2 regions of the Rhizobium sp. BIGb0125 genome follow, and region 2 is predicted to be linked to the other one. Evidence: predicted binding sites of a transcription regulator. Region 2 holds the regulator's gene; the other holds the start of a gene.

Region 1 (3,852 bases), on a different contig from region 2:
CACGCGGTTCATATTTGAAATGTTTGACAGCGTTGGTGACGTAAAATTTAGAGCGATCCATTCCGGTCTGCGACACGACCTCATTAAACACCTTGCCAGCCGGACCGACAAACGGCCGACCAGCTAGATCTTCATGATCACCCGGCTGTTCACCAACGATCATCACATCCGCACGGGATGGCCCCTCACCGAACACCGTCTGCGTGGCAGTGCAGTGCAACGGACAGAGCGTGCAACTGCGCGCTTCATGTTTCAAACCCTCGAGCGTATCGGCATCAGGCAAAGCAGGTGCCGGTCGGTTTTCCGCCATGGCCTGAATGCGATGATGAAACAGCTGCGGTTCGGTTGCAGCCTTTGCCGCCATTTCCAGTACACGCGCCTCTGCACCCAAAATAAGCTCCGGAATAAGGTCGGCTTCCGGCAGGTTCTTCCAGTATTTTTTCGGCATTTCCGCCGTCATCGCCTTTATCTTCAACCGTGCCGGATTGAAAATATTGGCATAATAGGTTCGCCAAAGCTCATCGGTTTCGTCGGTTAGATCCGGCTTTTCCGCTGCAATTCGCGACGTCTCGAGCGTTTCTCCATCCCAACGCGCAGAACCTTTCGGTGTAGCAATCACCCAATCCATATCTGTAAATCGCCGCTGAAAAAAATCCGCCTTGCGCTCGACAATGAAATGATCTGGCTCGAACCAGGCAATAAACCGCCGCCGTCCCGCAACGCCCTCCGGCAAAGGTACTTCCTTGAACCGAACAAAGGCCGTCATCTTGTGGCTGTCGCGGCGCACCGATTTTTCCATGTTGCGGGCGCGGGTCACATCCGGGTCGGCCTTGAGTTGCAACAATGTTCGGTCATCGGACAGCCGCCACAACAGCCGATAAAGCAACGCAAAACGAGACGGGTCACTGTGACAGATTATCGCTTGCGCCAATGGCATGAAGGCTGCGGGAACACTGACAGGGGCATCACTTTTTGCTGCTGGCAGTGCAGAGTCGTCCTCAAAACCAAACAGGCCAGCGCTCTCGTCGCGTAAGCGCCAGTCTATGTCATGCGGAGGAATTTTTGCCGCAAGGCAGGCCCGTGCCGCATCTCGCCACTCGCCAAAATCTCCCCGGCCCTCCAGCGAAATCCGGTACATTACAGCAACGTCAGCTGTTCTGGCTGCGGTGCAAACATGGCGCGTAAATCCGGCCGTTCCGTCAATTTGCCCGGCGTCCAACCCTCGGTCACTACAAAGGCTTTGACCTTTTTAATCGACACGCCAAACCGGGCAAGATCCTCCAGACGCAGCCGCCGGAAACGGCGCGATGACAGCACGGAATTGACCGTCTTGGTTCCAAAACCCGGAACACGCAGCAGCATTTCCCTGTCTGCAGTATTCACATTCACAGGAAAGCTCTGCCGGTTGGCCAGTGCCCAGGCGAGCTTCGGATCGATATCGAGATCCAGCATGCCGTCCTTTTGTGTGGAGGTTATCTCGCCGATATCAAAACCATAAAAGCGATAAAGCCAGTCAGCCTGATAAAGCCGATGCTCCCGCATCAACGGCGGTTTGATCAACGGCAGATTTTTTGACGAATCCGGTATCGGGCTGAAGGCGGAATAATAGACACGCCTCAAACCGTAGCTGCCGTAGAGCCGTGCGCTGGTGGACAGGATCGTGCTGTCATTTGCGCCGTCTGCACCGACTATCATCTGCGTGCTTTGACCGGCGGGCGCGAATTTTTTCACGCGCTTTGTCTTCAAGGTCGGCTCGCCCGTTTCCTCGATTTTCAGGCGGATATCGGCCATCGACTTCCTGATATTGCCGGGCTGTTTTTCTGGCGCAAAACGGCCGATACCGCTGTCGGTTGGCAATTCGATATTGATCGATAGGCGATCGGCATAAAGCCCTGCCTCCTCCACCAAATGGGCGGACGCTTCAGGAATGGATTTGAGATGAATGTAACCGCGAAAGCCGTGCGTTACGCGCAGTTCCCTCGCCACCCGAACCAGTTCCTCCATCGTGTGATCGGAAGACCGGATAATGCCAGAGGATAGAAAAAGACCTTCAATGTAATTGCGCCGGTAAAATTCCAGCGTCAACCATACCACTTCTTCCACAGTAAAGCGGGCGCGCTCGACATTGCTCGAGGAGCGGTTGATGCAATAGGCGCAGTCATAGATGCAGAAATTGGTCAGCAGGATTTTCAACAGCGATATGCAGCGACCGTCCGGCGCATAGGCATGACAAATGCCGGATCCCTCAGTCGAACCCAGCCCGCCACTCGCTGCCGAGTTTCGTTTTGTGGTTCCGCTGGAAGCACACGACGCGTCATATTTCGCAGCATCAGAGAGAACTGCGAGTCGCTCTTTAATTGACTTTCCCATACGGTGTTCACTATATGTTCTTTTTGGATTTGTCAATTTCCACATTGGAAACTGCTCGAAATCCTCACAAAATATGTAAGCGTCAAATCTTCTGGCAATTTGAGGTGGTCTTCTGATATAGTGGTCGGAATTGTTGTTTTTGGGCATGGTTCCGAAGTTTTACTTCGGAACCTGTTTCTTTTTGTGTCTGCGTGAAGCAGATGGAATGCGAAGGAATAAGAAATGGTAGAGAAAGTACCGATGACTCAAGGCGGTTACACCAAGTTGCAGGAGGAGCTGCGCTGGCGTCAACAGGAAGAACGCCCACGCATCATCGAGGCTATCTCGGAAGCACGTGCCCATGGCGATTTGTCCGAAAACGCCGAGTACCACGCTGCCAAGGAAGCACAGAGCCACAATGAAGGTCGCATTTCCGAACTGGAAGACCTGACAGCCCGTGCTGAGATCATCGATCTGTCCAAAATGTCAGGTTCCAAGATCAAGTTTGGCGCCACCGTCAAGCTGATTGACGAGGACACCGACGAAGAAAGAACATACCAGATCGTTGGCGACCAGGAAGCGGACGTCAAGGCCGGCCGTATCTCCATCTCCTCCCCGATTGCGCGCGCGCTGATCGGCAAGGAAGTTGGCGACAGCATCGAAGTCAACGCACCCGGCGGCGCCAAGGGTTATGAAATCCTCTCCGTAAACTGGATGTAATAACTACATTCATTTTTTTCGGAGCAAGACGTGACACAAGTCGAATTAAAGGACATTCGGGTCATTGCCCCGAATTTCAAAAAACGTTTATCCGGCGTCACGTCGACGATCATTCAACTGGTACCGGTTCAAAACAGGCTGGGGCAAAAGGTGGCAACCTTAGGCCCCGGCCTGCCAGACAACCTGCCACATATCCGGTTTCGGGATTTGTGGCGCCTGTGGCAACAGGCTCCCGGTGGTGGCCCGCGCGTCTGGCATGCTCGGCGCAATCTGGAAATGCTACCGGGCATTTTCATGCGTGATGTCCTGCGTATGAAGGTGAAACTGGTTTTCACCTCTGCTGCACAACGCAAGCATTCAGCCTATACTCGCAAGCTCATTGCCCAGATGGATGAGGTTGTTGCAACGAGCGCCAAGTCCGGCTCGTTCCTTGAAAGGCCGCATACTGTCATCATGCATGGCGTGGATACCGAACTTTTCCATCCGCCGAAAAGCAAAGACGACACGATTGAAGCAACCGGCCTGCCTGGAAAATATCTCGTGGGCTGTTTTGGCCGCGTACGCCATCAAAAAGGCACCGATCTTTTCGTGCAGGCGATGATTGCGCTGCTTCCGTCCTATCCAGATTGGACTGCGGTCATTAGCGGCCGTGTCACCCCGGAACACAAATCCTTTGCCGACAAGCTGAAAGCAGATATCGATGCTGCCGGACTTTCAAAACGCATCGTCTTTCTCGGTGAGGTCGATGACATCAAGCCGTGGTACCGTCGGTTGACACTGTAT
Region 2 (3,852 bases):
GATCGAGTGCCGTTTGCCAGCTTTCACTTGCCGCCATTTCGGCATCAACGCCGGAACGGGTAATTGCCACCTGACGGCGGAATTCCGACAGCGCCATCGGCGTGCCGGGAATGCGGCGCATGCGGGCACGCACCAGAAAGTCCTGATAGAGCACCGCATCGGTGCGATAGGCCGACTGCGGATCATCCAGAATTTCGTAGAGAACGCCTGAAATCTTCTCTTCGCGCTCTTCCGGCGTCATGTCCGAGGCGCTGCTGCGCTGCGGCTGTTCGGAGGCTGGCGTGATCGCCGCCGGCGTCGAGCGCGACAGCTCTGCCAGAATGTCCGTTGTCGGGCGCGGTGCCGGTGGCGTGCGGCGCACAGGGGCGCGCGTAAATTCTTCCGGGTCTGGCGTGAAGATCAGGTCTTCCACGTCCTGCGGTGCATCGGGCAGCGGCATCAGCTTGGGCGATGACGACCGAGCCGAGGTTTCCACAGCACCAATGACGATAGGCAGTGGGCGGCGCGACAGAGCCGGGCCAAGCGCCACGAAATTACCACGCTGCAAATCGCGGAACATTTCCGCCTGACGGCGGTCCATGCCGAGCAGGTCGGCTGCGCGTGCCATGTCAATATCAAGGAAAGTACGGCCCATCAGGAAGTTGGAGGCTTCCGCCGCCACGTTCTTGGCGAGTTTTGCCAGACGCTGCGTGGCGATAACGCCGGCCAGACCACGTTTACGGCCGCGACACATCAGGTTGGTCATGGCGCCAAGCGAAGCCTTGCGGGCATCTTCGGTTACTTCACCAGCCACGGACGGCGCAAACATCTGCGCTTCGTCGACCACCACCAGCACCGGATACCAATATTCGCGGTCGGCATCGAACATGCCGTTGAGGAATGCAGCTGCGGCCCGCATTTGCTGTTCGACATCAAGACCTTCAAGCGTCAGGACGCAGGATACGCGGTGCTGGCGAATACGGTTGGCAATACCGGCCAACTCACCCTCTGTGCGCTCGCCATCCACAACGATATGGCCGAACTTATCAGCCAGCGTCACGAAGTCCCCTTCAGGGTCAATAATGACCTGCTGAACCCAGGGGGCGGATTGTTCCAGAAGCCTGCGCAGCAGATGCGACTTTCCGGAACCGGAATTGCCTTGCACCAGCAGACGCGTGGCGAGCAATTCCTCAATGTCGAGTTTGGCAGCCTGCCCACCCGATAGCGTTCCCATGTCGATGCCGACCTGCAATGCCCTAAAACCTTATACTGTCAAAAATAGATGTTGAATGCCGACTCCGAACGAGCAGCGAACCCTCCCCATAACAGAGATTTCAACGCAATGCTTCCTCGTGAAGGTAAAAATGCACAGGGAATATGCGCTGCCAACCCAATCTGGTGGAGAGAATCAAACGAACCGAATCATGGCACCTTACGATATCAGATCGATAATCATGCCGGTTGGTCGGCTAACGGGCGGTGTTGCGCGCCTCAGCTTTCTGACGGATCGTTTTGTGATGAATTGACGTGAAATCGTTTAAAAAACAGCGTGATAGGCAGCGATTACACGTCTTGGCTGTTTGAAAGAAAATTCACCGGCGCGGCGATTACGAAATATTAAAGCCTTGCGGAACACATATGGAACATATAGTGTATGTTCTGCATTTGTTTCGATTTTCATCAACGGTTGGGGTGCGACTTCATGCTCACACGCAAACAGCAGGAACTGCTTCTTTTCATTCACGAAAGAATGAAAGAATCCGGTGTTCCTCCCTCATTTGATGAGATGAAGGATGCGCTTGATCTCGCGTCCAAATCCGGCATTCACCGGTTGATCACAGCGCTTGAAGAACGTGGCTTCATTCGCCGCCTGCCAAACCGGGCGCGCGCACTGGAAGTCATCAAACTTCCTGAAGCCTATTCGCCAAGCCTCAAACCACAGCGTGGCTTCTCACCAAGTGTGATCGAAGGCAGCCTTGGCAAACCAAAACCGGTTGTCGCCCCTGCTCCGACCCCCGCGCCTGTCAGCGCCAATGATGGCGGCAGCTCGGTATCGGTGCCGATGATGGGACGGATCGCGGCCGGTGTGCCGATCTCCGCCATCCAGAACAACACACATGATGTGTCCGTGCCGGCTGACATGCTGGGTTCTGGTGAACATTACGCACTGGAAGTGCGCGGTGACTCGATGATCGATGCCGGCATCTTTGACGGCGACACGGTCATCATCCGCAACGCCAAGACCGCCAATCCCGGTGACATCATCGTGGCGCTGGTCGATGATGAAGAAGCGACCTTGAAGCGTTTTCGCCGCAAAGGTGCATCGATTGCGCTTGAAGCTGCAAACCCGGCCTATGAAACCCGTATCTTTGGACCTGACCGCGTCAAGATTCAGGGCAAGCTGGTCGGCCTGATCCGCAGATACCACTAAGCGGTCATCAGCAGACCCATATCACTGCCAGGTGACGCGCCAGCGCGTCATCGCTACTGTCGCCGGAAAACGCCCGACAAAACTTGCCTTCAACTCACTTTAGTCTAGTGACGGTCCAGCAGTTGCGAGACATGCGGCGGTACTGCTGTTTCAAATGTCCTGCTGCGCCAGTTGTAATAACGATGCATGGTCCATGGACGGTAGGAACCATACATGGCAGCTGTCATTCTCTCTATCGGCAAATGCCGGTTTGCGGCGGTTGTTGCCTCAGTTGAAAATGTGATCTCCAGCGATCCGGTGCGCCGCAATGTCTGGGCACTGAGCAAAAAGGCGCCGGAGCGGCAGGTTTCAAATGATGTGGGACGCGTGGTGATAACCACAGAACCGATGTCGCAGGCGAGACCAAGATATCTGTTATCCAGCACGGAAATCACCACCTGCCCCTTCGCTGATCTGGCGATGCACCAGCTGTCGCGGCGGCAGGTAAAGGCATCAGATGCGTTTGTAACGGCGGCAGACATCACCTGCCTTTCCGTCTGAATGGTGTGTTCGTCCAGCATCGGCCGTCTTGATCGTGGTGGCGCAGCATCAGCATTGCCAGTCGTTTTGTCATTGGTGTCGTCAGGCGGAGGTTCTGGGACCGGCAGTTCCGGCAGCATGTTTGGCCGAATATATTTGTCAGGTAAGAACAAAGCCCGCGCCCATTGGTCATAGATAAAGCCGAATGGGCGTTGGCTGGTGCTGGCAACCTGATCCTCGCCAACCAGTGCCATCAGTTTCCCGTCCTCAAAAACCACCAGATCGGCATTGTCCTGCTGCCGTGACAGCACAAACAGCACAAGGCCTGCCAACAGGAACACAGCACTTACCCAAGCCAGTCGGGTGCGAAACAGTGTCAGCGCCAATAGGCCAAGCGTTCCAGCGCCCAAAAACCATTGATGCTGTCGTCCGACCCCGGCATCGCCTCCCCATGAGGCCACATAGGTGGCAATATCAATTGTCATCGCCATGCCGTAACCCATGACGGTCAGAAACGGCCCGTCCAGCCCGAAGGGCATCAGCAACATGGCGATCAAGGCAAAGGGCATGACGATGAAAGACATAACCGGCATGGCGGCGAGGTTCGCCGCCAGTCCATAGGTGGTGACACGGTGGAAATGTTCCATCGAATAGATGGCCGTGGAGACCCCGCCAATCAGCGAGGTCACGACAATACCGGCGCAGAAGCTGCCAAAGATGGACAGGCCCTTCAGGGTAAGCGGCGTATGTGTCGTCCGGAATGTTGCGCTGTCTTGTGCGGCGCGCCGCCGTGTCCAGAAACCATACGCGGCGACCAGCGCAATGGTTGCCGCAAAGGACATCTGGAAACTTGGCCCCATGACCTCTGACGGCGAAACGCAGATAATAATGATGGCGGAAATGGCAACATTTCTGAGGCTGAT

The links. The regulator LexA, encoded in region 2, represses DNA repair genes until DNA is damaged. The targets are predictions, from matches to a motif close to TGTTCNNNNTGTGTTCNG.
Region 1: M2418_RS03065 (putative DNA modification/repair radical SAM protein) is a predicted target of LexA. The motif match lies at 2,375-2,392, and genes of this name have one in related genera.

Annotation. Positions count from the first base shown of each region.
Region 1 is NZ_JANUDV010000001.1:670,580-674,431, reverse strand. It holds gene M2418_RS03070 (UdgX family uracil-DNA binding protein) at 1-1,138, opposite strand, end outside; gene M2418_RS03065 (putative DNA modification/repair radical SAM protein) at 1,138-2,370, opposite strand; gene greA (transcription elongation factor GreA) at 2,593-3,069, shown strand; gene M2418_RS03055 (glycosyltransferase family 4 protein) at 3,100-3,852, shown strand, end outside.
Region 2 is NZ_JANUDV010000003.1:661,243-665,094, forward strand. It holds gene M2418_RS11555 (ATP-binding protein) at 1-1,231, opposite strand, end outside; gene lexA (transcriptional repressor LexA) at 1,682-2,410, shown strand; gene M2418_RS11565 (ComEC/Rec2 family competence protein) at 2,515-3,852, opposite strand, start outside.